DNA from 4 places in the Shouchella phoenicis genome. Region 2 is predicted to be linked to each of the others. Evidence: riboswitches for the same ligand, from Rfam matches in the RefSeq annotation. Region 2 holds a riboswitch; each other region holds the start of a gene.
The links. Region 2 has a riboswitch for thiamine pyrophosphate ahead of thiE (thiamine phosphate synthase). Riboswitches for the same ligand answer to the same signal wherever they lie in the genome.

Region 1: linked by a shared signal. The riboswitch ahead of tenA (thiaminase II) and the one ahead of thiE (thiamine phosphate synthase) in region 2 are both predicted to bind thiamine pyrophosphate.
Region 3: linked by a shared signal. The riboswitch ahead of tenA (thiaminase II) and the one ahead of thiE (thiamine phosphate synthase) in region 2 are both predicted to bind thiamine pyrophosphate.
Region 4: linked by a shared signal. The riboswitch ahead of ABC361_RS08875 (ECF transporter S component) and the one ahead of thiE (thiamine phosphate synthase) in region 2 are both predicted to bind thiamine pyrophosphate.

Annotation. Positions count from the first base shown of each region.
Region 1 is NZ_JBDFMQ010000001.1:3,055,432-3,063,024, forward strand. Features, by position in the region: gene ABC361_RS16405 (helix-turn-helix domain-containing protein) at 1-276, shown strand, start outside; gene ABC361_RS16410 (S8 family peptidase) at 410-1,546, opposite strand; gene ABC361_RS16415 (hypothetical protein) at 1,742-1,891, shown strand; gene hflX (GTPase HflX) at 1,946-3,208, opposite strand; gene ABC361_RS16425 (alpha/beta fold hydrolase) at 3,431-4,327, opposite strand; yybP-ykoY riboswitch at 4,463-4,631, shown strand; gene ABC361_RS16430 (TerC family protein) at 4,675-5,487, shown strand; TPP riboswitch at 5,574-5,673, shown strand; gene tenA (thiaminase II) at 5,732-6,418, shown strand; gene ABC361_RS16440 (hypothetical protein) at 6,415-6,987, shown strand; gene ABC361_RS16445 (TasA family protein) at 7,032-7,593, opposite strand, start outside.
Region 2 is NZ_JBDFMQ010000001.1:1,498,371-1,505,963, reverse strand. Features, by position in the region: gene ABC361_RS08235 (hypothetical protein) at 1-328, opposite strand, end outside; gene thiD (bifunctional hydroxymethylpyrimidine kinase/phosphomethylpyrimidine kinase) at 340-1,137, opposite strand; gene thiO (glycine oxidase ThiO) at 1,147-2,253, opposite strand; gene ABC361_RS08220 (thiazole synthase) at 2,266-3,042, opposite strand; gene thiS (sulfur carrier protein ThiS) at 3,046-3,243, opposite strand; gene thiE (thiamine phosphate synthase) at 3,240-3,869, opposite strand; TPP riboswitch at 3,938-4,048, opposite strand; gene aspA (aspartate ammonia-lyase) at 4,083-5,498, opposite strand; gene ABC361_RS08200 (ROK family glucokinase) at 5,535-6,494, opposite strand; gene ABC361_RS08195 (YqgQ family protein) at 6,497-6,697, opposite strand; gene ABC361_RS08190 (hypothetical protein) at 6,717-7,226, opposite strand; gene ABC361_RS08185 (YueI family protein) at 7,338-7,593, shown strand, end outside.
Region 3 is NZ_JBDFMQ010000001.1:3,107,669-3,115,261, forward strand. Features, by position in the region: gene ABC361_RS16645 (carbohydrate ABC transporter permease) at 1-237, opposite strand, end outside; gene ABC361_RS16650 (carbohydrate ABC transporter permease) at 218-1,099, opposite strand; gene ABC361_RS16655 (ABC transporter substrate-binding protein) at 1,159-2,439, opposite strand; gene ABC361_RS16660 (AraC family transcriptional regulator) at 2,641-3,537, shown strand; gene ABC361_RS16665 (acyltransferase family protein) at 3,724-4,779, shown strand; gene tenA (thiaminase II) at 4,803-5,474, opposite strand; TPP riboswitch at 5,548-5,650, opposite strand; gene ABC361_RS16675 (SDR family NAD(P)-dependent oxidoreductase) at 5,731-6,510, opposite strand; gene ABC361_RS16680 (thiolase family protein) at 6,621-7,593, opposite strand, start outside.
Region 4 is NZ_JBDFMQ010000001.1:1,616,147-1,623,739, reverse strand. Features, by position in the region: gene kynU (kynureninase) at 1-125, shown strand, start outside; gene kynB (arylformamidase) at 125-757, shown strand; gene kynA (tryptophan 2,3-dioxygenase) at 757-1,581, shown strand; gene ABC361_RS08890 (DNA-3-methyladenine glycosylase) at 1,657-2,229, opposite strand; gene ABC361_RS08885 (energy-coupling factor transporter transmembrane component T family protein) at 2,247-3,044, opposite strand; gene ABC361_RS08880 (ABC transporter ATP-binding protein) at 3,028-4,458, opposite strand; gene ABC361_RS08875 (ECF transporter S component) at 4,455-5,033, opposite strand; TPP riboswitch at 5,135-5,232, opposite strand; gene ABC361_RS08870 (HAD family hydrolase) at 5,268-6,071, opposite strand; partial or broken gene ABC361_RS08865 (branched-chain amino acid aminotransferase) at 6,093-7,175, opposite strand.

The DNA of each region.
Region 1 (7,593 bases), 1.6 Mb from region 2:
GAGATTATCGAACTTAGTTTGCATCATGCTTATGAACGAATTGAACTTCAAGCACGCTATTTTCTCTATCGTCTTGATTCTTCAGATCAGCTTTATCATTTTCTAGAAAATGAGCTCCTGCCTCATTTTGAGCAATTAGAAGATGCTTCTGAATTTATCCCCTATGCACAGGAGCTCGCTAGGTGGTATCAACAAAATGGACAATACGAGAAAGCGAATGAATATTTACAGAAATACATTACTAAACCACAAAAACGAGATTTATCAATGGTTTAGAAGAATAACCTAACCAATAAACCGAAAAAACATCTCCTCGATTACGTTCATCAAAGGAGATGTTTTTTTAACGCTTATGTTTTCAAAAAAAAACTCCTGATGCAGACGAATCCACAAAAGGAGTTTTTTACAATTAACGAGTTGCAGCCTCAGCGTTTACAAGACCACTACCAAATTGATTTGTGTTTCCTAAGCTTGTTGCTGTGTTTTTAAGATGGTTACGGATTTGAACATTAGACCATGAAGGGTTCTTTTGTTTCACTAATGCAGCAACACCTGAAACGTGAGGTGTAGCCATAGACGTGCCGTTAAAGCTTGAGTAGCCGTTACCAGGAACTGTACTCTGAACGCCCACACCAGGAGCAACAATATCAAGCCCTGCGCCGTATTGAGAGAAGCTTGCACGGTTATTGTTTTGATCCGTTGCCCCTACTGCCATTGCATTTGCATAACGAGCTGGGAATCCAACATTTGCGGCACCAGAGTTACCAGAAGCAGCAACGACTAATACACCGCTTGCTGTTGCTTGATTAACCGCTTGTTCCATCGTTGCACTACCTGAACTACTACCTAAGCTCATGTTGGCAACGTGCATGCCGTTATTTGCAGCCCACTGTAACCCTTGAGCAATGCCACTAATCGAACCTGAACCATTTGCGCCTAATACTTTAACTCCGTATAAATCAACGTTTGGTGCCACACCAAGTACACCAATTGAGTTGTTCAACGCAGCAATTGTACCAGCAACATGTGTACCGTGACCATTTCCATCACTAATGTTTGGCTCTCCTGGAACGAAGCTTGCTCCACCGCGGATTCTTAAATCAGAGTGATTTGAAATCCCAGTATCCAATACAGCTACTCGGACGCCTGTACCAGTGAAACCTCTACTTTGTGCTACAGGAGCTTGTACACGATTAATGCCCCAAGGCACCGTCTGCATTGTTGTCATTTCCGCATCTTCTTCAATATAAGAGATGGCTGGATCGAGTTCTAATGCATCCACGTCGTTAGGATCGAGTTCAACAGATAAAACAGGGATAAAATCAAATTCATGAAGGAGATCAATTTCTACATCTTCTGATTGTGCAGAGATGGAAACCTCATCGCCATCAATTTGATCAACAAATTGTGACATCGCTTCTTCTTCGTTGAAGCCAATGAGGTATTTTTCCTTTGCTTCTTCTGCCGCTTGAGCGATTGATGAACTAAATGCTACAGATATGATTAGAGCTGTTCCGGCTACAATTTTCCCCATTTTCTTATTCAATTCGTTTTCCCTCCTCAAAATGTTCCAACCTGCGCAGCTGGTAATTTAAAATTAGCAAATATCTGAACTTTTTTGTATTGGGAAACCGAAATCTCCATTGGGAAAATTCTGTTAATTTCTTGTTAACATTTCCTTAAAAGTTACGGTTAAAACAGATAACTATTGTCAATAATGACTAAAAAAGGAGGCGTTTTCATGGAAACACTTGCTCCATTTAAAGGAGACCACAAACCTAATAAACCCCTTATTAATAAACGATTATCTCGTCATATCCTTACGTATAGTCACTGGTATGAACAGTCAACCATTGAGAAAGCTAAGGCCGATTTGCGAGATTCCATTTAAGGATTAAACTTTCCAATTCAGCGAAAAAGAGACCAACTATGGTCTCTTTTATCGTTACTGCTTATATGCTGACAATGTCGCACTATGCTTTTCATGCATAAACGTTGTCACATGCCATCCAGTTTCATTTTCCGTTTGATTAAGAACGTGCGTATGCTCATTCACATATGCAAATGCTTTACTTTCATCAAAGGGGATGAAAAGTTCTTCTTGTACAAAATGCTGAAATACCCGGGTTTGAATGGTTTCAATTAATTCATTTACCCCGGTACCTTCTTTAGCAGATATAAACCGTTCATCCTTTTTCGTTGCCCAGCCAGTATTGGTGGCACGATCGATTTTGTTAAAGACGGTCACAGAAGGTTGATCAATCTCTAGCTCTTTTAATGTGTTTTCCGTTGTTTTCATCATTTGTTTATAAGAATCACTCGAATAATCAACAACGTGAAGAAGCAAATCAGCTTCTCTCGCTTCCTCTAACGTTGAGCGAAACGCTTTAACTAAATGAGTGGGTAATTTAGAAACAAAGCCAACCGTATCAGCAAGTAAGAACGGTAGATTTTTCTTATATTCAACACGTCTTACAGATGTGTCAAGTGTAGCAAACAGCATATCTTTCTCAAAAACGTGCTTGTCATTTTTGTCCGATACGATTGCATTCAACAAAGAAGATTTCCCGGCGTTGGTATAGCCTACTAATGCTACAACAGGAATGCCTTCATTTTTACGCTTTTGTCGTTGCGTCTGTCGACGATCAACAATCATTTCAAGATCTTTCTCTAACGCGCTTATACGACTTTCAATCTTTCTTCGATCAAGCTCGAGCTTCGTTTCACCAGCCCCACGGTTTGCTAAGCCAGATCCACTTCCCCCTTGTCTACTTAATGATGCGCGCATGCCTACAAGCCGAGGCAACAAGTATTTAAGTCGTGCAATTTCAACTTGGAGCTGTGCTTCATTCGTTTTTGCCCGCTCGCCAAATATATCTAATATGAGCATTGTTCGGTCATAAACTGTCACTTCAAGCTCTTTCTCTAAGTTTCGAATTTGCGAAGGAGAAAGCTCATCATTAAAAATGACTAAGTTTACGTCACATGTTTCGACCAATCTCGAAAGTTCATTAACTTTCCCACTCCCAATATACGTTGTTTGCTTGGGCGTACGAAGTTTCTGCGACAATGAAGCAACCGGATTTAAATCGAGCGCTTTCGCCAAATTTTCAAGCTCTTCCATCCCATATTGAAAATGTTCATCTTCTTGCCGTTCTACACCAACGACAATGATATCTTGAATTGTTCTTGTATTTGTTTCAATCATAAGTGTTAAAAGACCTCCATCATTTTGTGATACACAAAAAGCACACACGCCTCAGCCTGTGGATAAACGAAGGACATTTAACTACCATCGTCTACAGGTGATGCATCTTGCATTTAATCATTCTTTCTCGAGATCGGAACGTGAATCATCTGAACGATCCCTCCTTTTACCTGAATAAACGTATCGTACCACTAGAAAGAGAGCAATGTAAATCTCGGTTGCCTAGTCGCTCAGAACTTGCTCCGATTGAGACTCGTTTTTGCTTAGACTCTTTACTATTAGATGATTAATGATGCTAGGATATTCATGGTGAACCCAGTGCGTCGCATCTCCAATATAAATAAGCTCACCTTGTGTACATCGTTTCAAGCTTTCTTTCGCCAGTGTCTTAGATAAGAATGGGTCATTCAGCCCCCAAAGGATCGTAGTAGGCACGTCAATCTTAAAGTCAAGAGCCTTCCATCCGTGACGAAAATCAATTCGTACTGCTCGATACCAATTTAACATCGCTTTGATCGCCCCTGGCTGTAACCAAGCTGTTCGGTAATGCTCTAATTCCTCTTTGTCAAATGCACCATGACGACCTGTCCACTCTAACCCTTTCGCCATATACTTAAAGGCATCTGCCTTTAATACCTTTTCCGGCACATAAGGTAATTGAAAAAACACCATATAGAGACTTCGAACCAACTGAGTCGGATTTTTCAGCATTCCTTTTGGCATGTCAGCAGGATGAGGAATATTTACTGGAATGAGTTTCTTCACACGATTTGGTCTTGTTGCAGCTAAATGCCAGGCCACCGCACCGCCCCAATCATGCCCAATGACAATCGCACGCTCTCTTTTAAAAAAGTCAATCATCGCTTCACAGTCATCGCGCAGTTCATCAAGTGTATACGATTCAATCGCCTGAGGTTTATCGCTTTCGTTATAGCCTCTTTGATCGGGTACAACAACATAATAACCATTCTCGGCAAGCTCAGTAATTTGATGCCTAAATCCATACCAAAACTCTGGAAAACCATGTAACATTAAAACGAGTTCGCCTTCTTTCGGTCCTGCACAAACAGCATGAAAATGATAGCCATTTGCTTCAATCATACGATGTTCAAGTCGCACCTTACACCACATCCTTTTCGTCATTATTCATCTCTACCCGAATTAGAAACGCATTATGCTCGCCCGTTTCATTATTTTGAAATTTTTCTTGACGGATCTTTCGTCTTCACATATACTATTTTTAACAATCACATACATTCCTTCAAAGGGGAGTAGCTGCAAGTTTCTATAACTTGAACCAAAGTCGTCATTACGTGGAGAAATTCCACCGGCTTTGTTTGGCATGATATACATAATGTCTAGCAAGACCTTTGCCTCGTTCGTACAAGGCAGGGGTCTTTTTGTATTCATAAAAAACCTGTTTTTGTCGAACCTAAGGGGTGCAAACAAAGAGAGGCGTGTTGACTATGGATGCAGCTTTATTGTTAGAGTATAGCTGGGTATTACTTGTTCTTATTGCTTTAGAAGGGATTCTTGCTGCAGATAATGCACTCGTTTTAGCTATTATGGTGAAACACTTGCCCGATGAACAACGTAAACGAGCGTTGTTTTACGGCTTAGCTGGTGCATTCGTTTTCCGATTAGCTTCGTTATTTGTCATTTCGTTCTTAGTAGATGTTTGGCAAGTTCAAGCACTTGGTGCCGCATACTTATTATTTATTGCCTTAAATCATTTGTTCCGAAAACATATTGTCAAAAAACAGGAGCAAGCCGCTGGGATAACCAAAGTGAAAAAAGGCAGTGGGTTCTGGACAACGGTATTTAAAGTTGAAATTGCTGACATTGCATTCGCAGTTGATTCAATCTTAGCTGCTGTCGCGCTTGCAACTGCACTAACACCTACAGGACTTGGAACCGTTGGAAGCATGGATGTCGGACAGTTTGTCGTTGTTTTCTTAGGCGGATTTATCGGTCTTCTAATCATGCGTTTCGCTGCTTCAAAATTTGTTGTGCTTTTACAAAAACGACCTGGACTCGAAACAGCTGCTTTCATTATCGTCGGCTGGGTAGGCGTAAAGCTCGCTGTGCAAGTTCTGGCTCATGATGCAATAGGTGTCATTCCGCATGAATTTCCACACTCAACAGGTTGGAAACTATTCTTCTACAGTGTACTTGTCTTAATTGTGCTTGGCGGATGGTTCTTATCTAAAAAACCAAGCGAGGGAGAAGAAACGAAAACGGAAATCGAAAAACGAGCAGAAAAACAAGTCGAAGGTTAACCAATACGTTTGAAGCATGGTTTAAGCGCCATGCTTTTTTTACGTAAAAAGAATTGAATAATCTGTCAATGTATGGTTCACTAATAAAGAACCACTAGGGGCGTCTTATGACTGAGAAAAGCTTAGCTTTGACCCTTTGAACCTGATCTGGTTAATACCAGCGTAGGGAAGTGGAGCTGCAGCGCTATTTGCTGACACTCCTTTAGGGTCCTCCCTTTGTGAACAAAAAAGGAGGTCATTTTTTATGCGTTTTAGTAACGAGTTAAGACAGAAAGCAAACCCCGTATTTGAAGCAATTCTTCAGCATCCATTTGTTCAAGGCATCGGGAAAGGTACGTTAGAGCCTGAAGCTTTAATCCACTACGTCAAACAAGATTTTGAGTACTTAAACACGTTTATGCAAATTTATGGATTAGCGATTAACAAAAGCACATCAAGAGACGATATTGCCATGTTTAATGAGCAAATTTCGTTTATTCTCCACAGCGAAATTCACCCGCACAATAATTTTTGCCGAGTCGCAGGAGTCTCTTATGACGATTTGCACCACGAACCATTAGCACCAACTGCCCATCATTACACAAGGCATATGCTTGATGTTGCTCAAAAAGGATCGTTGGCAGATGTTCTAGCTGTGTTACTTCCTTGCCCATGGACTTATCAAGTGATTGGCGATTATTTATACGAAACCTTCCAACCTACAGAAGACCATCCGTTTTTCGAATGGATCTCTTTCTATCGTTCCGGTGGCGAGATGAGCGTTACAACCGTTTTTTGTAACCGCCTCGATGAACTCGCAAAGGATACGACAGCAGCTCAAAAACAGGACATGCTTGATCATTTTTTGAAAAGCTGTCAATTAGAATACGCCTTTTGGGAAATGGCGTACACGAAAGAATCATGGCCTGTGTCGCTTGAGGCTGTTACATGACGCACGTATGGTATGCAAGCTATGGATCGAACATGCTTGAAGAGCGTTTTCTTTGTTATATTCAAGGTGGGCGACCTAATGGCTCATTAAAAATAGAACGAGGAGCTCGGGATCGTACCCCTCCTCTTTGCTCGACCCCGTTTCGGTTACCCTATGATCTCTATTTTGCAAAGGAGCAAACAAAATGGGGGCTTGGAGGAGTCGCTTTTATTCGGAATAAGGTCAATCCACACACGCACACGTATTCGAAAGCTTACCTTATTACAACCGAGCAATTTATCGATGTTGTAAAACAAGAAAATCAGCTCGATGTTCTTTCAATCGATTTTGACGAATTATACAAAAAAGGTTCACTCACACTAGCAGACGGTTGGTATAACAAACTGGTTGTAGCTGGCTTTATGAACGATCTACCCGTTTTAACATTTACCTCCGATCAGGATTGGCCGCAAAGTCAGGAAACCAAGCCTGCTTCATCATATGAACAAACCCTTTTAAAAGGATTACTCCAGCTAGACGTAACAAAAGAAGAGGCAGTCTCGTATTTAACTTCTCATTATCCACAATGAAAAAAACCGGTCTCGGCATATGCCAGACCGGTCTCTTCTCACGATTAATATTCAGACCCATTATCTGTTTGTTTCGCTAAAACTTCCAGAACAGCTTGATAAACAGCCCCCTGGTATTCATTTCCAGCATTCGCATCAAGCTTCACACCAAAATTAAGGTCAATGTACTGCCCCTCGTCAAGCTGCCAAAATTCATTATCCGTTCCTGATTGCGCTCCATCCCCTAAGAAAAGCTCACCAGTGTTTTGGTCGTAATCACTTTCATCCACTAATGCAACTAAAACCTCAACATCATCGGAACCTGCATTCGATGCAGCTGAAAACGTCTGAACTTCATTCGTTACGCCGTTGAAAAGTTGATCCAAACGGTACTGTGCATCTTCATAAACATCTCTTCCTGGAGCGACAGTATACTTAAGCGCAATATACCCGACTTTGTAAGCGTCAATTGGCACTTCTAAGTTAACGTTGTGTGCATAAGTCGCTTGCAAGTGTGTATCAAGGGTCCCCGTATTTTCAACGGACAACCAATCCCCAAAGATGAGTTGAGATGGTGCAAAGTTTGACGCTTCCACAATTGATCCATTGATGTCTTCACCATTGTTT
Region 2 (7,593 bases):
AAACAATACCGTTTTCAACCACGGTTCCCTGAAACGTTTGCTCTGGCTCAACCGGCAATGTCACCATGCCTGGTTCAATCGAACCAAAGTCTCCATCAAACGATAGTCCAATATAGTCGGTTCCAAAGATCCCTTCTGTCGGCATCTGCGGCCATTCCCACTCAATGCGTACAGTCTCCTCGTCCATTAAAGATGCCGTTAAATCGATCTCTTGTCGAAGTTCTTCATTGCTTACTGTTTCATCTTGATCCAAATAAATAAAGCCTCCAACCGCAATAAATACCATTAAAATAGCTGGTAATACGAATACAACCCAGTGCCTTCTCACCTTCATACCCCTTATCTATGCTGATTATATGCGGCGTGATTCGTCGGTCCTTTGCCTGAGCCAATTTTCAACCCGTGACGAATTGCCTCTGTTATAAATGCTTTGCCAAGTTTCACTGCTTCTAACGCCGTCTTCCCTTTTGCTAATTCAGCAGCGATAGCCGAAGCAAATGTACAGCCCGTTCCATGGGTGTCATTTGAATTAATTCGTTCATGGCTAAGGAGTTCAAATATCGCTCCATCATAATAAACGTCAATCGCATCGCCTTCAAAATGTCCACCTTTTAACACGACGACTGAAGGACCAAGCTGATGTAATTGTACCGCGATTTCCTTTAAATCTGCAATTGTTTTAGGTGTTTCGCCATTTATTATCAATAAAGCTTCGGGAATGTTTGGGGTAAAAATTGTCGTACGAGGTAGAAGTGTTTGTGTGAGTTGCTGCATACCGGAATCATTTAAAAGACCAGAACCACTTGTTGATGCCATAACGGGATCCACTACTACCTGCTTCACTTTATACTTATCAATGACTTCACACACCACACGAATATGCTCACCACTTACAAGCATGCCTGTTTTTATGACATCTGTACCAATGTCGGCAAGGACAGCATGGAGCTGTTGCGCTAAAAAACTTGGCGGAACCGGATAAACGTCTTCCACTCCTAATGTGTTTTGAGCTGTTAAAGCGGTGATTGCCGTTGTTGTATAAACACCTAGCTCTTGTCCTGTTTTAATATCCGCTTGAATGCCAGCTCCCCCGCCTGAGTCTGAGCCAGCAATCGATAACACTTTAGCCGTTTGCATAATTCCCTCCTACGAAAAACGTTCTGGATGAAAAGCTTCTAGCGGAAACGAAACGTCTCGTCCTAATAAATCTTCCGTTACAACCTTTGCCGTAATCGCGCTTAACAAGATGCCATTTCGATAGTGCCCGCATGCGAAATAAACCTTTGGATGCTCGGTTAATCGACCAATATAAGGAAAACCATCTTGTGTAGCTGGTCGTAAGCCGGCCCACTCATGAATAGACGTTTCATCTTGAAGGGCAGGCAGTATTTTTTTATTCCAGCGCTTTAAGCGATCTATTCCTTTTGCTGTAACCGATGTTTCAAATCCTGCAATATCTTCTGAAGCTCCATTGACAATTGTACCATTTGCTTTTGGAACGAGATAGCCCTGACTCGTATAGACAATATGATTAAGTAACTGCTCATTCGGACGATACGCACATATTTGACCCCGTATTGGGTAGATTGGCAGGTTAAGTCCTAATGTCTCTGCTTGCTTCTGTGCCCAAGCCCCTGTTGTAACAACGACTTGGTCTGCTTCAAACACTTGATCACTCGCTCTTACTTGCACATCATTAGGGGATGAGGACAGGATCTCTACTTCTCCTAAATGTTCACGAACGTCAACGGACGAACGGTTACACGCCTCAAGTAACGCTTTTACAAAATCAGGTGCATAAATGTGTGCTTCATTTGGGTAGTATATTGCTCCTTTTATTTCTTCTGATAAGTGTGGCTCAAGCGCAAGCACTTCTTCTTGGTTCAAAATTTGCACGTCTTTATTATAGACTTTCTGCCAAGACGATCTCGTGTAAAGAGGAAGTAAATCAGCTTCATGATAGACACAATGAAGGCTGCCTGATTTTGAATATTCAAAATCGACACCCGACGTTTTTCTTACATACGCTTGCCATTCCGGATATAAAGTTAAACTCGCCAAACTAAAATCAAAAAAAACATCTTGATCTTCTCCAATCTCAGAAAAAGGAGCGAGCATTCCTGCTGCCGCTCCTGACGCTTGGCCACCACACGAATCTTTTTCTAAAATCGTTACATGTACGTCTTCACTGGCTAGTCGTAATGCAATGGATAATCCAATGATACCGCCACCAATGACGATTATTTTTTCCATCGTGAGCCTCTCCTATTTCATATACTGTGTTGTTGGGCTACTTGCACTCGCATATGGTTTTTTCGGAATTCTCCCTGCTTCATACGACAGTTCTCCTGCTTCAATCGCCAAACGCATCGCTTTTGCCATTTTAACAGGGTCTTTTGCTTTGGCTACAGGAGTATTCATTAAGATTCCATCCACACCCAGTTCCATTGCCTTTGCAACATCGCTCGGCGTACCTAATCCTGCATCAATAATAATGGGGACAGTTGCTTCCTCTACAATTAAACCAAGATTGTATTCATTTAAGATTCCAAGCCCTGTACCAATCGGCGCAGCTCCTGGCATGACAGCATGTGCCCCTGCCTCCTCTAAACGTTTACACAAAATGGGATCGTCAGACGTATAGGGTAAAACGGTAAATCCTTCTGATACAAGGATTTCGGTCGCTTTTAACGTCTCAATCGGATCAGGCAGCAACGTTTTTTCAGAAGCACTTATTTCAATCTTAATCCAATCACTTAAGCCAGACGCTTTTGCTAAACGGGCAATGCGAATGGCTTCTTCCGCTGTGGAAGCACCCGATGTATTCGGCAAATACTGAAAAGCTTCCCCGTTTAGATGTTGTAAAATCGCATCTTCGGCTGGCGCTTCCAAGTTCACTCGCCGCAAGGCAAATGTTAATACTTCAGCACCAGATGCTTTAATCGCTTCATTTTGAACAAAAGGATTTGGGTAGCGACCAGTCCCTAAAAAGAAGCGTGACTGTAATGTTTTTCCGTTTATGCATAAAGGCTTTTTATTCATACCTCAACCACCTCCAACAAAGTGAACAAGTTCAATTGACTTATTTTCAGATAAGGGTGTATCGCTCCATTTTTCACGTGAAATGATGTCACCAGCCATTTCGACGACGAGGAGATGTCCATTTAATTCTAGTTCCGCAATCAATTGTTCAATGGTTTCACTTTTTACAGTTCGCCGCTCACCATTTATTAAAAGGTTCATGCTTTCGCCTCGTTTATCGCCTTCGTCATTGTCTCTGCCGCTGCTTGCACATCTTTAGCAGCGACCACTTCCGTGATGACACATACCGCGTCTGCTCCTGCTTCAATGACTTCACGGACATTATGAGTTTTGATGCCACCGATCGCAACAAATGGAATCGAGACATGCGCTTTAATTTCTTTTATATACGAGGTGGTAACTGGGTCAACCACGTCTTCTTTACTGTTTGTTGGAAATATAGGGCCGACACCGATATAGTCTGCCCCACCTTTTTCCGCTTCAAGGGCTTCGTCTAATTTATGCGTTGATACACCAATGATTTTATCTTTACCGACAAGTTTACGGACTTCAGCCAATGGCATGTCATCTTGTCCTACGTGAACCCCGTCTGCATCAACTGCCATGGCAATATCAATGTAGTCATTCACAATAAACGGCACGTTATACGCTTTACAGAGATCATTTAAACGCTTTGCTTTTTCAAAAACTTCTTTCCGACTGCTTGTTTTATCTCTTAGCTGAATAAAGTCTGCTCCACCTTTAATCGCTTCTTCCATTACATGGAGAAGCTCTCTGCCTTCATGAAACGCTTCTCCTGTTATGACATAAAGTTGAAAATTTTTCATCTTTGTTTACACTCCTTCACGCAAAAAAACCGTAACCAAAGGGGTTACGGTTTACACGCTCAATGATATGATACGTATGCCGACTTCCCTCCGCTGGTATAAACCAGATCAGGTTAAAGAGTAAAAGAAATCCGTTCTTTTTCTCAGCCCAACTTCATCGGGCACCCCTAGTCTTTGCTATTTTCTTTTAGTATGACATATGTGGTTCTATTTTTAAAGTGGTAAGAAACGCGATCCTGCTATACCCGGTTTGGTCATTTCTTTTGGATCAAGAATTTCGTTTAACTCTTCTTCGGACAAAATGCCACGCTCCAAACAAATTTCCCGCACAGGTCGCTCCGTTTCTAACGCTTCTTTGGCAATGCGAGTGGCCACTTCATAACCGACATGAGGGTTAATTGCCGTGACAATACCTACACTATTTTCAACAAGCTCTCGACAGCGCTCGATATTAGCAGTAATACCAGCAATCGCATATTCACGGAATACGCGCATACCATTTTCAAGAACGGTTAAAGATTGTAGTAGATTAAACACAAGCACAGGTTCCATCACATTTAACTCAAGCTGTCCTGCTTCAGACGCTAAGCTAATGGTATGATCATTTCCAATTACTTGGAAAGAGAGCTGATTAATCACTTCGCACATGACTGGATTTACTTTTCCTGGCATAATGGAAGATCCAGGCTGTCGTGCAGGTAAGTTGATTTCATTTAGGCCAGTACGCGGTCCCGAACTCATTAAACGTAAGTCATTGGCTATTTTGGATAAATTAATGGCTAATATTTTTAGGGAACTAGATAGTTCTGTATAAGCGTCCGTATTTTGCGTAGCATCTACAAGGTCTTCAGCTGTTTTAAAAGGAAGATTTGTAACCGTCGCAAGATGTGTTGCTACTTTTTCAATATACTCCGGTTTCGCGTTTAAGCCTGTCCCGACAGCTGTGGCACCCATATTTACTTCATGTAAATGATTGGCAGAGCGGCTAATTCGTTTTAAATCACGGACTAACACTTTTCGATAAGAACCAAATTCTTGTCCAAGTCGAATCGGCACTGCATCTTGTAAGTGCGTACGCCCCATCTTAAGCACATCGTCAAACTCTTCCGCTTTTCCTTCCATTTCCGCAATCAGTTTTCGTAACTCATCGGTTAACCCCTGCGTCATATGAAGGGCAGCGATATGAATGGCTGTAGGAAAGGCATCATTAGTTGATTGGGCCATGTTCACATGGGTGTTTGGGCTCACTTTTAAATAGTCGCCTTTTTCTCCACCTAAAATTTCAATGGCACGATTGGCAATGACTTCATTCGCGTTCATATTAAAAGATGTGCCTGCACCACCTTGTATAGAATCTACAATGAAATGTTCATCTAATTCGCCGTTAATCACATCATCACTTGCTTTTACAATTGCATCGGCAATATGGGGACGCAAAACACCCACGTCTCGATTTGCCATGGCTGCAGCTTTTTTCACATAGCCAAATGCTCGAATCAGTTCTGGATGAGGCGGGTAGCCTGTGATTGGAAAATTATCTTTTGCTCGCAACGATTGAATGCCGTAATATGCATCCTTTGGTACTTGTTTTTCCCCTAGTAAATCTCGTTCTGTACGGTAATCCATCATTTGATGTAGACCTCAACTTTCAATACGTAATCGCTTTTATTTCTGTTTATTCTCTACTGCCTGAATCGCTAACCAAACGGCACCATAAATGCCTGCATCGTTCCCTAAATGCGCAAGCTTAATTTCTGCTTGCTCCGCAACTCGAGGCAATGCATATTGTTTAAAAACATGTCGAAGTGGTGTTAAAAGATCTTCTCCTGCCTTTGAGACGCCCCCACCAATGACAATTTTAGCTGGATTTAAGGTATTGGCTAGGTTTGCAATTGCATAGCCTAAATGATCAATGGCTTCTGTTATCACTTCTTTTGCAACCGTATCTCCTTTTTTAGCCGCTTCAAAGATGTCTTTTGTTGTTAAACTTTCAGAAAGAATTGAGTCTACGGTAGAATCGCGTCCCTCTTTTAGCTTTTCGTTCATTAATCGAACCATTCCCGTTGCTGACGATACCGTTTCCAAGCAACCGTGTTTGCCACAATTGCACAATGAACCGCCTTCTTTTACAGAAGTAATATGGCCAATTTCACCACCCATACCACCGACACCATGAAGAATTTGGCCTCTCGTAATGATACCACCACCAACACCTGTTCCTAGAGTAACAAACAATTCCTCATTTGTGCCATCACCAGCACCTTTCCATTTTTCACCTAGAGCGGCCAAGTTGGCATCGTTATCAATTCTAACTACAACACCAAGCGCTTTTTCTAATTCATCTTTTAACGGGTAGTCTCTCCATCCAATATTAACGGCATGATAAATGAACCCGGTTTCCATTTCAATAAAACCTGGAGCACCGACTCCCGCTCCCATTAACGTATCGCTTTCATTCTTATTCGTTTTTATACTTTCAGCAATATCGTTTACAATATTCGCTCCGTTATGACGGACATCAGTAGGAATTTCCCACTTCGCTAAAATCTCACCTTGCTCTGTAATAAACGCAAGCTTGACGGAGGTTCCGCCTATATCAATTCCTGTATAAACTTCATTCCCCACTATTATCCCCCATTTCGATGTTTCGTCTCCTCTTGACGTAAAAGTAGCATCGCCGCTTGATACGTATCACTTGTAATCATACCAAAGTGATACAAATCTTTAATTTCTTTACGCATTAACTGCAAATCCAGCTCTCGATCCCTTGTATAAATAAACGAACCATATTGCTTTAATAGTTGTCTAATGTCGACCATCGTTTCCATGTGTACACCTCACCCATTATTATAACAGCTTTATCACCGTAACTAAAAGAAATGAGGCAAGCGGAATAAATGCAGCAACATACGCATTTTTAATCCATAACAACATAGAATTATACAGCAAAATGCCTACAAAAACCGCAACCGTAAAGAAAAAAGTCATACTGATGGTGAAAAAAGTTCCGTAACCAAGACTTCCCCATTGTAAACCCATGAAAAAAAACAATAGTGCTAATATCCAGGCAATTGGTTTATAAAAAAGTTGATACCCAAATGCTGGATGATACGAGCGTAGCATTGCGATGATAAACACAAATGAACAAATGACAATTAGCGTATTAAAAAGGTGAAAGCCAAACCAGGACAAGCTTACAAGTGCAACAAACATTCCGATGTACGTAAAAAGCAAAAAATAAAAACTGAGCACACAGAGCACAATAATTGGAGGAATCCCGCGCATAAATGTGGATAACCCTCCTAGTGTTAAACCAGTCGCGATAACAAAGAACACAATAACAAACCACGCCAACATATTATCAACCCCTATGTCGAATTTCCCTTTATACAGTCTATGTTTTCATTTGAGATTTAAGGACAGGTTTGCGATGATAGAGGAGATTGATTTAGATAAGAGGTGAAAGAAATGGCAAGAGATGTAAACGAAGTATTAGAACACGCCATTAGAGGCGGATTGGAAACAAAGCCTGCGGAAAGACGAATTTTTTTAACGACAATCGCAGAAAGACTTCATCTAGCGTTAACGATAAATCAAGTTCGTTCAACCATCATTTATAAAGAAGTCGAACAAAACATGAAAGCAAAGCCGAACATTCAAATGTTCATTAACGGACAGTTAACGTACTCTGATTACAATGAATACGTAAAACTTGCTACCGTCC
Region 3 (7,593 bases), 1.6 Mb from region 2:
GTCTGTGAAGTTGCTCCACATAACGGGATCTGGAATAATCGTCGGCGGAACTGAAAACATTTGTTCAAATGATTTTAAACTACTCAGTCCCATCCAGATAAAGGGCCCTGCCATTACAAGTGAACCAATAATGAGCGCAAGATGGAGAAGAATGCGAGATGGTCGTAGCGTACGCTTCTTCTTATGTTGTACAGGAGGTTGCGTGTTTGGTTGCGTATTATCTGCCGCCGTCTTCATAATGCACCCACTTTCTAGAAACCGTAAACTGAATTAGCGTAAAGATTAAAATGATGACAAATAAAATCATTGCTGCGGATGTACTTGTGCCAAACGAGCTTCTCGTAAAGGCTTCATCAAAAATGTGGAGGACGAGTGTGTAACTGGCGTTTCCCGGTCCCCCTTGCGTCATCACATAGGCTTGGTCAAACACTTGGAACGAACCAATGACCGTCATGATGGCTACAAAAAACGTTGTTGGTGATAGCAGCGGCATCGTAATATTTTTAAACTTTTGCCAAGCAGACGCACCATCGATTTCTGCTGCTTCATAGTAGCTTCTGGAAATGCCTTGTAAACCAGCTAAGAAGATGACCATATTCGTCCCAAGTCCCCACCAAATACTTAGCATCGCGATAGAAGGAAGAACAAAGCGACGATCGGTTAACCAGTTTGGACCTTCAATACCTACTGCCGCTAACATTTGATTAATCAAGCCGAAATCTCCATTCAAGAGCCACATCCAGATGACCGCTATTGAAACGGAGCTAGTGACAACCGGCATAAAGAAAAACATCCGATAGAAATCTTTGCCCTTTACTTTATTTAGAGCAAGTGCAGACAGAAGAGCCGCTGCAATCCCACCTGGTATGACGATTAATGAATAAATGGTTGTGTTTCGCATAGCGGCACGAAAATTGCTATCTTGAAACTGAGTAATATAATTTTCTAATCCAACAAACGTCCGTTCACCGAACCCATCCCACTGCATGAAACTGATTCCAAAGGCAAACATGAGCGGGAGCAAAGAAAAGAGAATCATGCCAATCATTTGTGGTGCAATAAACGCGTATCCCCACCATTTCTCTCGTTTTGTAAACAACACGGCCCCTCCTTTTAAAAGAAGGAGGAGAATCACTCTCCTCCACTTTTATTCTCTATTTAGTCTAAATCAAGCGCTTCTTTCGCTTTCGCTGTGGACTGTTCTAACGCGTCCGTTGCATCAATATCCCCAAGCATCATTAGCTCATAAATATCTTCCAAGTCTTCATTTAGACCTGGGGAAGTAAACTCTAAATCAATGACTCGACCAACGCCACGCGCGTCCAGCAAGTATTGCCCGTGTTCTGGGCGATCTTGATTCAGAACAATCTCATCGATTCCCTCAACAGAAGGAACGGCATTTCCTTCACCGTCTAATCGCACTTCTTGCCCTTCAGTTGACGTGTAGTATGAAATAAATTTCTGCGCTTCCTCAACGTGATCTGAATTAGAATTCACCGCCATGTATGCAGTGGCAATTGCTGCTGTTTCAAGTTGTTCCCCTGTATTTGATGGAAATGGGATGTAGTCAAACTCAAGACTTGAATTTAAAAACATCGGCGTTAACCAGCGACCTGCAGAGACAAAGCCCACTTGCCCTGACATGAACATGGCTTCTATGCCTTGCCCTTCAGGCATGGTTCCAGCATACGTAAAGTTGCCTTCATCGACCATTTCATCTACAAATTCAAATGCTTCTTTCGTATTTGGATCAGTATCCGCCACAATTGAATCCGCGTCTGCAAACTGCCCGCCATTTGTCCAAATCCAGTTAATCATCGCCACATGCCCGCTCTCCTGCATATAGCCATGGTTCCCTGCTTCATTTAACTGACCTGTCACTTCCGCAAAGGTATCCCAGTTCCACTCGCCATTTTCGTAATACTCTTGTGGCGATGTAATGTCATTTTCCTCTAAGAGTGCTTTATTGTAATAGAGCAAGAATGGGTTACAGTCAACTGGCAAGCCATAGATGACGTCTTCGTCTCGTGAAGCTCCCCATATATCATCTGTAAACTCATCTTCCGTTACAAAGGATTCATCTGTTTCCATAAATTCTGATAACGGTTCAATCGTTCCATTCGCCATCAAGGTCGAAATATTCTCTGCCCCCACATAAAACACATCAGGCGCCTGACCACCTTGTAAACGGGTTGTTAAAGTCTGAAAATAGCTATCGTTTGGTAAACCAGTTAACGTTACTTCAATGTCGTCTTGCATCTCGTTAAACGCATCGACCGCTCGATTATATACGTCTAACTCTGCTGGATTCCCCCAAGCTGAAAACGAAAGCTGCACGACGTCCCCATCGCCACCTGTGCCTGAAGAACCAGAGCTACAACCTGCCATTACAGACATCGCTACCGCTGATACGAAGCCAATACCAAAGATTTTTTTCATTTTTTTCACTCCCCCGATTGATTGAAAACGTTTACAAGTTGTACTATTGAAAAAACAGAGAAAACGTTTGCCCTTATCTCTAAAACTTCTTCATACTTTTATTATAAATCAGCGAGAAACGAATCGATTCTGGAATATTTTTAAGGATAAGGGTAATTTTTTGCGGTCTATACCATAATCACATCAAAGGAGGTAGTTCTTTTGGATGATAAATCGTCCTTTATTAGAGGTTCGCATTCGTTCACGTTTCAGTTTTTACCTGAAACCGGCTTGCTTAGCTTATGGAACATTGGTTGGGAAGTAAGAACAGACCCCTCTTACTATTGGGATGGTCGGACTAGGCTTGTGGATCATAACACGTTAATTTTCCAATACACAATTTCAGGAAAAGGCATATTAGAAATCAATAATCAAACCTATACGATTAATCAGCATGAAGCATTTATTATTTCCGTTCCTGGTAATCATCGCTACTATTATCCAAAAGATGCGACAGAACCGTGGGAGTTTATTTATATTGCCTTACAAGGACCAACTGTAGAAGATATCTCAACACGCTTAACGAAAGAAACAGGACCTATTGTCGAGCTATCTCCAGACTCCTATTTAATTCGATCGCTTTTTTCTATTTACAATGAAACGAAAGCCGATCGACTTCGAGATCCTTACCAAGCCGCAGCACATGGCTATCAATTTTTACTCGAATGTTTTCGGACACTACACACAAACACACCAAAAGGCGACTCTTATTATTATCAACAAGCGTTCGCTTACATCGAATCAAATTTTCATAAGCAGATTTCGTTAGATGATGTTGCTGAACAAATCGGGGTGTCACGCTATAGCCTAACACGATTATTTAAGAAACAAACAGGCGCTACGCCGATGGAATTTGTTCGCGAACTTCGCATTCGGAAAGCGTGCGCAATGTTAATTCATACAAGTCGCCCTATCAAAGACATTTCGTGTGAAGTCGGCTTCCTTGACGTGAATTATTTTCATAAAGTATTTAAACGCTATACCGGATCAAGTGCTAGTTTTTTTCGGAAAAAAGGAGATTTCTCACAAATTTATTTGCGGAAAACAAGAGGAGAATAAGATTACAAAGATAACAAATGAGTGTCTTTTTTCGTAATACTCTTCAAAAATAACGGCAAAGCGCGGTGAACTAACCGCATGTTCATAAAGGTCTGTGTAAAGTTCTTTGAATCCCTTCTCACTAGTCTTTTTTCACGTATACTAGCTTTTACAACACAAGAGACGACGTAAAGGCGGTGTACGAAAATGGACAAACGGATTCATTGGATCGATGCGGCAAAAGGGCTCGGGATCATCTTGGTTGTAATGAGTCACGCACCGATGAACCCCGAATTAAAAGCATTTTTGTTCGCATTTCACATGCCATTATTCTTTTATTTATCCGGGGCCGTATTTAAACCGAGTAACCAATCACCAGTGACATTTATAAAGAAAAAGGCGAGGGGACTGTTGTTACCTTATTTTCTTTTCTCTGCCATGACCTATCTCACGTGGTTTCTCATCTTTCGTCATTTGTCGTTTACACCTGGCGAAAATGTAGACCCTTTAAATCCTTTCGCAGGGATCTTTCTTTCAACACCTGAGAATTATCAATTAACCTACAATCCGGCCATTTGGTTTCTAACATGTTTATTTTTAGTCGAACTTTTATTCTTTTTCTATTATCGCGTAAGTCGTGGCAAATGGATTGGGTTATTTCTACTAACCGCAGCAGGCTTGGGCTATGCTTCAACTTTCTTTACCTTTGCATTACCTTGGAATGGGTTCGTTGCGTTGTCAGCAGTTGTCTTCTACGGACTTGGTTTTTTAACAAAACATTTGTGGAAAACTTTTTCTTGGAAAGTGGTAATCCCACTATCCACTGCCCTGTTCACGCTTATGTACCTCATTCAATCTGTTAATGAGCGAATTGATATGCGCGGGAATATACTTGGTGAACCATACGTGTTTTACCCAGCTGCACTACTAGGAATGATTGCATTTCTATTGTTTATCCAAAAGGTACAGCACTCAAAAGGCCTATTATTCTTAGGATCAAATTCAATTGTCATCTTGCTTGTGCATATGCCTATTCTGAATACAGTTCGAGCCGCTATGCATTATGGACTCGGTGTCAATCTCGACACCGCGAATACTCTTCCTTGGACGTTATTATTTACAGGCTTAACGCTTGCTTTGACAATTCCGTTTATTTATTTCTTCAATAAACACCCGTGGTTCCTAGGAAAAAAACAGCCAAAAGAAGCCAAAGCGAAACGAACATCGCCACGTATCTCTCTACACGAAAAAGCCGTCCCATAATGTAGGGACGGTTTTTTATCTCCTTATTCAACGGGCCAACTCTCTTGTTTATACGCCATATCCCAAAACATATATTCATAACGGCTCGTATTCATAAAGATTGCTTCTAAGCGATTAAGCTCTTCTTCTGACTTAGAATCAGCAAGGGCATCTAGTGTCTCAATAAGCCAGTCTGCAATTTGACCAAATTCATCTGAAGAATACATGCGTACCCATTCTCCGTAATATTCATGATCTAAGGCGCCTGGAATTTTTGCCAACTCAAGGCCAATTTCGTAATAATTCCACGCACAAGGTAAAATGGAAGCAATCAGTTCTGCTAACGATCCTTTTTGCGCTTCCGCTAGCATCGCACTGCTATATGCTAACGTAACAGGTCCAGGAACGGTAGCTTCTAGCTCCTCGCGACTAACGCCCAGTCGCTCAGCATATGAACGGTGTAGTTCCATTTCCGTATTCAGCGTTTCATCTAATGCGGCAGCAAAACCGGACATGGTCTTTAGATCAGGGGCGAGCACCGTGCCCATCGCCATGACTTTCGCATACTCAATTAAATACTTATAATCTTGTTTCAACCAATGTTGAAACGCTTCTTTCGGCAATGTACCGTGACCAATTCCTTGGACGAAAGGATGGTTATGGCTAGCCGTCCATACAGCATCCGCGTGTTGACGAATTCGTTGCGTAAATGACATAAAATCGCTCCTTTAAGCTTCATTTAAAAAACCACTTTCTTTGATTAGGAAAGTGGCTTCACGTCATTGATGGACGAGCTAGCATACACTTCCCTACGCTAGTTCAAACTAGATCAGGTGATAAGGGTTAAGGTCTACTGCCTCTCTCAGCCAAAATGGCACCCCTAGTGGTCTTTTATTCTCTTTCTACTATCATAGATGAACGACAAACTTTGTGCAAGAAGGACGTCCATCGTTCTCCTAGCAAAAAACAAGCCTAGCGCATGACGCTTCCGCCAGAAATTTTAACAGACTCCCCTACGATATTTTTGGCTGCATCGGTTAAGAGATAAATAATCGTGTTGGCTACTTCTTCAGGTTCTGTAATTCGACCAGACGGCAAGTTTTGTTCAACTTCATTTAATTGTTCCTCATAAGAACGGCCGTTTTGCTTCGCTTTTCGCTCAATTGCACCTTTGCCCATCTCTGTATTAACAAAACCTGGACAAACAGCATTGACGCGTACTTGATTTTCAATCGCTTCTAGCGCAAATGATTGCGTAAACCCAATTAAGGCAAATTTACTACCTGCATAAGCAGAATTTCCATAGGTTCCTCTTAAACCAGACAGCGACGATACATTCACAACCGCTCCTTCTTGCTCTTGTTTCATCGATTGATAGACTTTCTGGGTTAAAAGAATAAGAGAGGTAAAGTTTGTATGCATGATGCTTGTCATCGTCTCTTCGTCCAACTCTTCCACAATCGCTCCACCGCTCATCCCAGCTGAGTTCACCAGTCCAAAAATCGGACCATGTTTCTTGATGGCTTTTTCAACGAGTTGGTTACGCTCATCTTCTACATTTAAATCTGCTGGAACGATCAAGATGTCTTGATATTCTTTTTGTAGTGCGTTTAATTTCTCTTCGTTTCGACCAGTAACCGTTACGTTAGCGCCTAGTTTAGTCAGTGTTTTAGCCGTTGCTGCACCAATACCACCAGTAGCTCCTGTTACCAAGATATGTTTGTCCTGTAACACGTCATTTGCAAAAACCATTCTGTCGTCACTCCTCGATTCATCTTTTGTTCTCTAATAACCGTTTCAGCTTCTTCTTAAACGAATGAACTTCATCTGGTAAGCTCATAACAAAAGAGAGTCCCTAATGATTAGGAAACTCTCTCAATAATGGTGCTTATTCCAAGCCCTCCCGCGATACAGAGTGAGATGAGGGCATACGTTCCTTGTCTTCTCACTAATTCATGCAGAGCTTTTGTTAATAAAATTGCCCCCGAAGCTCCAATTGGATGACCTAATGCAATCGCTCCGCCGTTTGGATTTAAACGCTCATCATCCATTTTCATTCCCCACTCATGTAAAACCGCAAGGGCTTGCGCAGAAAATGCTTCATTCAATTCAATTACATCTAAGTTTTTAAACGTTAAACCCACCTGCTTTAAGGCTTTAGCTGTTGCTGGAACAGGACCCAGTCCCATCTCTTTTGGAGAGACCCCTGCCGCTGCTTGTGCGATAATTTTTGCTCTTGGTTTGGCTGATAATTGCGTTAATCCCTTTTGTGATGTTAATAAAATCGCAGCAGCTCCATCGTTCCGACCTGAGCTATTGCCCGCCGTCACTGTGCCACCTTTTTTGAAGACAGGCTGTAAGGTTGCCAATTTCTCAATCGGCGCTAGGCGTGGATGCTCATCTTCAGAAAAGAGCAGTGTGTGCTTCTTTTGCTTTATTTCAACAGGTGTAATCTGAGACTGAAACCGTTCTGCCTCAATCGCACGGGCTGCTTTTTTTTGACTAGAATACGCAAACAGATCCTGATCTTCGCGGCTAATCCCATACTTTTCTGCTAAGGTTTCTGCAGTAAAGCCCATCGTAAATTCACCGTACTGCTCTTTTGGCTGTGACCGTGGCTGACTCTCCGTGTTCGGATCTAGCAATACGCCATTGCCTGCCCCTAACCCGAAACGAGCACCACGCAGATAGTATGGAGCCGTACTCATACTTTCAACCCCACCAGCAACAACAACATCTGCAAGCTGACTCATAATTTGCTGGGCCCCACTATTTACTGCTTGAAGCCCTGAACCACATTGCCTGTGAATTGTGTAAGCTGGAATCGCTTCAGAC
Region 4 (7,593 bases), 120 kb from region 2:
GTATTGCACCTGTTGCCTTATATAATTCATTTACTGACGTTCATCAATGCGTCCAAGTTTTAGCAGACTGTATGAAAAATAAAACCTATCTTCAATATGAAAACAAACGAGGAGTGATTGCGTAATGAGCTGGATTGACATCACAATGCCTTTACATAACAGCATCGCGCACTGGCCTGGAGATACCCCCTTCTCCTATAAGTTATCAGCCCCGATGTCTGAGACAGGCTCCGTTAATATCGGTGAGATCACAACAAGTACTCATACTGGCACTCATGCTGATGCTCCGTTTCATTATCGTGAAGACGGCGCAAAAATTGATGCGTTACCCCTTGATCCATTTATTGGACAAGCAACCGTGATTTCAGCAATCGATACTGAAACCATTAGTCGAGCTTTACTAGAAAACTATCATCTTACTGGGGTTGAACGTTTGTTAATTAAAACAAAAAACAAGACAAACCATTCAACATTTCCGGAAATTTACCCCTATGTAACAGAAGATGGTGCGCGCTACTTACATGATGTCGGTGTTAAGTTGTTAGGTGTGGACGTCCCGAGCGTCGATCCAATGACGAGCAAGGATTTAAATGGACACCACAGCCTTGATCAAGCTGGTATTTTCATCATCGAAAACTTATTGCTTGATCATGTTCAAGCTGGTTTATATGAATTTATTGCCTTACCCCTTCGAATTAAGGGTGGAGACGGCAGTCCCGTTCGCGCAGTCATCAAACCATTGGAGGTTTACTCATAATGTCAAAACAAGATGAATCGGTTTACACAGATTTTAAAGATAAAATGACGTATAGCGACTACTTACAGCTGGAGCCCCTTTTAACTAGTCAAAAACGATTGTCTGACCATCATGATGAAATGTTATTTATTATTATTCATCAAGTCAGTGAGCTTTGGATGAAATTAATGCTTCACGAGATACGTGGTGCGATTGAATCTTTGCAACATGATCAGTTTCAACCTGCTTTTAAGCAGCTCGCTCGCGTATCAAAAACCCAAGCTCAGATTATACAAGCTTGGGATGTGCTAGCAACGTTAACACCTAGTGAATATGTAGAATTCCGTGATTCGTTAGGTCAGGCGTCTGGTTTTCAATCGTACCAGCATCGGCAACTAGAATTTCTTTTAGGAAAAAAATCAGCACATATTTTAAAAATTTATGAGAAAGACCCTTCATTGTTAGCTGAAATTGAAGCGGATTATCATAAACCGACACTATATGATGAGGCCATTCATGCGCTTGCACGTGCTGGACTGTTCACAGATGAAAGCGTTCTACATCGAGATGTAACGAAAAGCCATTGTTCTACTACGTCTGTACGAGAAGCCTGGCAGACGGTTTATCAAGATTCAAATCGCTATTGGGACCTTTACCAACTAGCTGAAAAACTTGTTGATTTAGAAGACTGGCACCAGCAATGGCGTTTCCGCCACCTTAAAACCGTTGAACGAATTATTGGGATGAAAGCTGGTACCGGTGGTTCAGCTGGGGTTCACTACTTAAAATCTGTGTTAGATGATTATTTTTTTCCAGAGCTATGGGAGCTTCGGACAACCCTTTAACAAAAAACTGTCCTCACCCTCAAACGTTCACAAACAGGCACAGGTGTCACTTTAGTGCTCCCCTGTGCCTGCTTATTATGTTGCTTTAACAAATCGAAATGGAAAATGCTTTGCTTGACCTGTATTGTCAATACCAATTCGTTTCGTTGCTATTACTGTCGAAGTGGATTGCCCATCATCTGCAACAAAAAGAGGACCAGTTATCAGACTTTGACCATATGCGGTCATGGGTACCCCCATTGCTTTTGTTAATTTACCTGGCCCATTCGAAAACTGTTTATCTCCTGCAGATTTCCCACGCAACCCTTCCATCACTTCTATCCCAAATATAGGTTCAACACCGCGAATTAAAACCGCTTCTGGTTGACCGACTCTTTCCGAAACAATATTTAGCAAGCAATGGGTATGCATCGTATACGTATATACGTGACCCGCCTTGCCGTATAAGATTTCAGTCCGCTTTGTCCGCTTTCTTCCATAGCTATGACAAGCCCGATCCAACACGCCTAAATACGCTTCGGTTTCCGTAATACGGGCAACAAGCTTATTCCCGTTTACCGTATGGACTAACAACTTACCAATAAGTGCTTTTGCTAATGCCAACGTCGATTGTTCGTAAAAAGATTGGCCCATTCTGTTACTTTCCATAGTTCACCCCTTTCCTCCTAACTCAAGCGAATATCCGATGTCGGAAAGACCGGAAACCATTGTCCTAATGAATAGGTGATAACTATTAATCCTACTAATACAAACACAATTTGTCCATCAAGTCGTCGACAACGCATTGTGTAAAAGTACGTTCTATTCTGACCATGCTCTTGAAATTGTTTCGCTTCCATTGCAATCGCTAAACGTTGTGCTCTCCGAATCGCTTGTGTTAAAAGGGGAATCACATAAAAGGAAAACGCGCGGTAAAGTCGGCTTCCTTTTTGTTTTCGTCCCTTCCCTCGAATACGATATGCATAGCGTAACGTTTGATAGTCTTCTACCATCATTGGCAGCATTCTTACAGCGGCCAAAAAAGCATAGGCATAAGTTGGAGGCATGTGTAGTTGTTGCATCAAAGAATAAAATAAATGAACGGGCTTTGTCGTTAAAAGAAACAATAAGCCAAGAGTCGCAAATAATGTTGCCCGTAAGCCAAGGTGAATACCTGTGTAAAAACTTTCTTCTGTAATATGAACAAGTCCCCACTGGAACCACGTTGTCTGCCCTTGACCGAAAAAAATCATGGTGGTGGACGCTGAGACAAATAGGAATAAAAACGAGGCGATGTACAGACTAACATACCGTTTAGGGTGGCCCGAAAAGAACACCGTCATGACAAGAAAACTTGCAAGCATGAACAAAAGAACATTTGGATTATGGATAAACACAACGAGTCCGAAGATGGCGAGTAAGCATAAAAGTTTGACGGAAGGATTCATTTTCATTAGGAACGTTCCATTAACCGAGTAAACCACGTTCTTGCCTCCTTTCCCTACAAACGAGCTGACCATTTTCGATGACCCACTGCTGCGTAGCAAAATGCTCGACTAACGCTTCATCATGGGTGACCATAAGAATTGTTCCTCCTGATTGGCGAAAGCGTTCCATTTCATTAAGGACCGCAAACGTTTGACTAGCATCTTGTCCAAACGTTGGTTCATCTAACAAAAGAAACGCTTTTTGATTTACAAAAGCTGTCGCTACACTTAGCCGTCTTTTTTGCCCAACCGACAAGCGATAAGGATGCATTTGGTGGTGTTCTGCGAGACCAAATTGGTCAAGTATGGATGCCACTGCCTCTTCTTGCGCATCGGTTGTTGCCGAATAAATGAGTTCTTGCTCAACCGATGTTGTGACAAATTGATATTCAGGATTTTGAAAAACAAAATTTATTCGATCCGTTACGTCTTCTTTGTTTGAAACAGCATGACCGTTTAAGTCATATCGCCCAGTGTGAGTCAGTAAATTCATTAAACCGTAGAGAAATGATGATTTCCCTGCACCATTCACACCTGTTATACAAATCCAATCTTTTTGGTAAACCTTCGCTTGTTTAATGGCAACCATGCTTTTCTTTTTACGAATTAGCGTCCAATTTGTCAGGGTCAGCATCGTTTTTTCTTTGTTCGGTAAGGACGTCAATAATTGATTCTGTTGAATATAATCGTGCCAGGCACTCGGATACCAAATACCTGTTGCCTTAATTTCGTTTCGATAGTGATGAAAAAAAGACGATGGTTTCGTATTTGCTATCAGTTGACCTTTTTGATTTAGTAATAAGATCCTATCCATGTAAGGCAATGCTTCTGTCAGTCGATGTTCAACAGCGATGACCGTTTTATCTTTTGTTTGATTTGCAATTTCTTCCCAAAGCTTTTCTGCTCCATCAGGATCTAATAAAGCAGACGGTTCGTCTAAAATCATGCATTCTTCATTCTGAATCATAGCCGATGCAAGGGCTAACCGCTGCTTCATGCCCAATGAGAGCGTTTGAATGGCTGTATGTGGTTGATGATCTGGCAAACCAACTTTGCGCAACATACGCTTGATAATAGGAGACATCTCTGATGTCGGCACAGACTGATTTTCCAGCATAAATCCAAGCTCCTCATCCATATAAGGCATACAAAACTGTGAATCAGGATCTTGAAAGACGTAACTACATGCTGGAAGATGTAGATGCTCCACATCAATGTCTAATTCATTTAAAGAATTACTCAAACCTGCAATTACTTGTAACAGCGTAGATTTCCCTGCTCCGCTCGGACCTAGAATTAACACGTTTTCCCCTGGTTTTACTGCCAACGATACACGCTCTAAGATTGTACGGCTTGTGCTCCTACTTTGAACGGTTAAATTACTTAACTGAATGCTGTATGGTCGACTCATGAGTATGGTTTTCCGTTATGTTCGTTTGGTTGAATGCCATTCAGCACACCTGTTTTTTGTAAAGCTTGCACAAGTTTTGTCGCCAATACGCCTGTTATTAAAATCGCTCCAACCGTTCGGAAAATAATTCGTAACGATAAGACCCAAGCAGATAGCTGACCGATATTTGCATATAAAAAATCTAAACCGAGAGATGCAAAACTTGCAAATACACCACCTAACATTGCCGTCCAAATTGTAAATACTTTATATCTGAATAGAGCGAATGCAAACTCCATTCCAATTCCTTGGGCAATTCCATATATAAGTAAAATACCTCCGTAGGGAGAACCTGCAATGAATTCTCCTGATGCGGCTGCAGTTTCCGCAATAAGTGCAATAAACGGTTTTCGGATGATCAATGCAGCAAGCGTTCCTGCAATAAACCACATTCCATAAATAAGTTGTTCAAGCTGCAAACCAAAGACACCAACTAAATCACTAATAGGACTCCATAAGCGATACACAACAGCAAATACAGTTGCAATCATGACCGTAATTAGAATGTCCACCAACGTTAACTTTTTTCTTTTCATCATTTTTTCTCCAGTCCACCACCAAGAAAACAAAAAAACGCTCCATCTAAACGATGGAACGACGTATGTAAATAAACCGGTTGTGTGTAACACAAACCTACAACTTACATATCGCACTTCCCTTCGCTAGCATTATCTAGATCAGGTAAAGGGTTAAGGACAAGTCCTCTCTCAGCTTTTTGCACCCCTAGTGGCTATTAAATTTTATTCTACAAACTAATTAGATCATACTCTCTATTGATTCGCAAGCGACTGTTTCAAATTTTCTAATTCTAATAAATCTTGTAGTGAATGAATTTCAAAAGTCGGCTTACTATCAGTATTGTTCAGCACTCGGTCTCGGTTTAACCAAACAGATGGTATGTCGCTTGCGTTTGCACCCAATATATCCGTATGTAGATTATCCCCGACCATTAGCGTTTCATTAGGAGCAATCTCCAAACGAGAGAGGGCTTCTTCAAACATACGTACCTTTGGTTTCCCTTGCCCGAAAGCACCGGAAATTAGAATGTGATCAAAGTATGGAACAAGCTCTGGCGTCAGTTCTAATTTTGTATTTTGTAAATCTGGTGAGCCATTTGTAATTAAAACAAGCTGTACGTTGTCTTTTAACGCATTTAAAGTCGAAAAAGTATCATCATAAACAACTGGATGTTTTCGCCTTTCAATCGGAAAGAGATGTGCAAGTTCCAACGCAAAAGCCTCATCATATACACCAAGCTTTTGTAAACCTTCGTACCACGCTTCTCTTTGGTAATGTGGCGCAACTTCTCTTAATGCTGCAAATTCTCTTCCTTCGTCACGAAATTCTCCCCATAACCCTTCAAAAGGATTGATGCCAATATTCACTGTAAATGGGTATATGTCATACCCTTCATACAGCGTTCTTGCTGCCTGGCGAACGAACACTTCTAACTGATTTGGGTCTACGTTTTTTTCAATAGATGCATGGAGACACGTCTGCCGAAATGCAAGCGCAATGCTTTTTTTGTCCCAAAGTAACGTATCATCTAAATCAAAGAATACTGCTTTTATCATTCATTCCTCCGCTATTAACGATTATTCGTGATCAACCTTCACTATCCAGCCCAGACGATCTTCTTCTTCTCCCACATACAACTTCGTTAAATAATCGTAAAGTCGTTGTGCTAACGGGCCTGTATTATTTTCATTAATAACGATTGTTTCATCATTCCATTCCAATTGTCCAACTGGTGAAATGACCGCAGCTGTCCCTGTTCCAAACGCTTCTTCCAAGATGCCGTCTCGAGATGCTTGATAAATCTCTTCAATCGACAGCTTCTTTTCTTGAACCGGAATTCCCCATTCTTTAAGCACTTGAATTACGCTATCCCGTGTAACCCCTGGCAGAATACTGTCATTCAATTTCGGTGTTACAACTTCACCATTCACTTTAAAGAAGACATTCATACTGCCTACTTCTTCAATATACGTCTTTTCACTTGCATCAAGCCACAGAACTTGAGCTTTTTCTTTCGCTGTCGCTCTAGCTTATGCTTTATAAGCTGAACAATAGTTACCAGCTGTTTTCGCCGTACCAGTTCCACCTGGCGCTGCACGTGTATAACGTTCTTCAACTAATATACTAACAGGCGCCATACCTTCTTTGTAATAGGCACCAACAGGCGATAAAATAATCATTAATTTGTAAGATTGTGATGGCGCAACACTTAAATTAGTTTCTGTAGAAATAATAAAAGGGCGAATATAGAGCGAGGTGCCGTCTTTTTTTGGAATCCAATTTTTATCAATCGTTAACAGTTCTTTTAAATATTTCAACACTTGATCCTCATCAATCGCCGGGATATTCAACCGTTCACTCGAACGATTTAATCGCTTAATGTTCATATCTGGTCGGAACAAATGAATCGCATCATCTTTTTTAGAACGATATGCTTTTAACCCTTCAAAAACCGTTTGACCATAATGAAAAACCATTGCAGCAGGATCTAATGTTAAAGGTTGATAAGGAATAATTCGTGGACTGTACCAGCCTTTATCTTCGGAGTAATCCATGATAAACATGTGATCGGTGAAGACCGTCCCAAATAGAAGTGAATCGTCATCAGGTTTTTGCTTTTCGTGAGTACATTTCATAATTTCTAGCGTATGTTCTGTCATAAAAAAGCTTCCTTTCTAACTCCTAATAAAATGTGTACGTGTTGTCCATACTAAAAAAATAAAACTCTTTTATCATTTACGTCCGAACGAGAAAATCATTTTTTCGCACTCATCATTGTTCGGCATTAATGAATCTAATGTAAATGAAAAATTTATTTCTATTACTATAACATGAATTTTTATTTTCAAACAGTTTAAAAATTAGGTGAATGTATGGATGTCAGTATTGTTTTTCGAAAGGGCGTATCACGAACAACAATGAATGGAACCAGATAAAACATTCATGATAACAATCTTTGAAGTTGGTGACGACTGCCCCAGGAACAGTACGTATGTGTGGATGTCGGTGCGATTACCCGAAATAGCTGAGTTTTGAATCGCACCCCATTAATAATGGCGAATGTTAAAAACGATATTG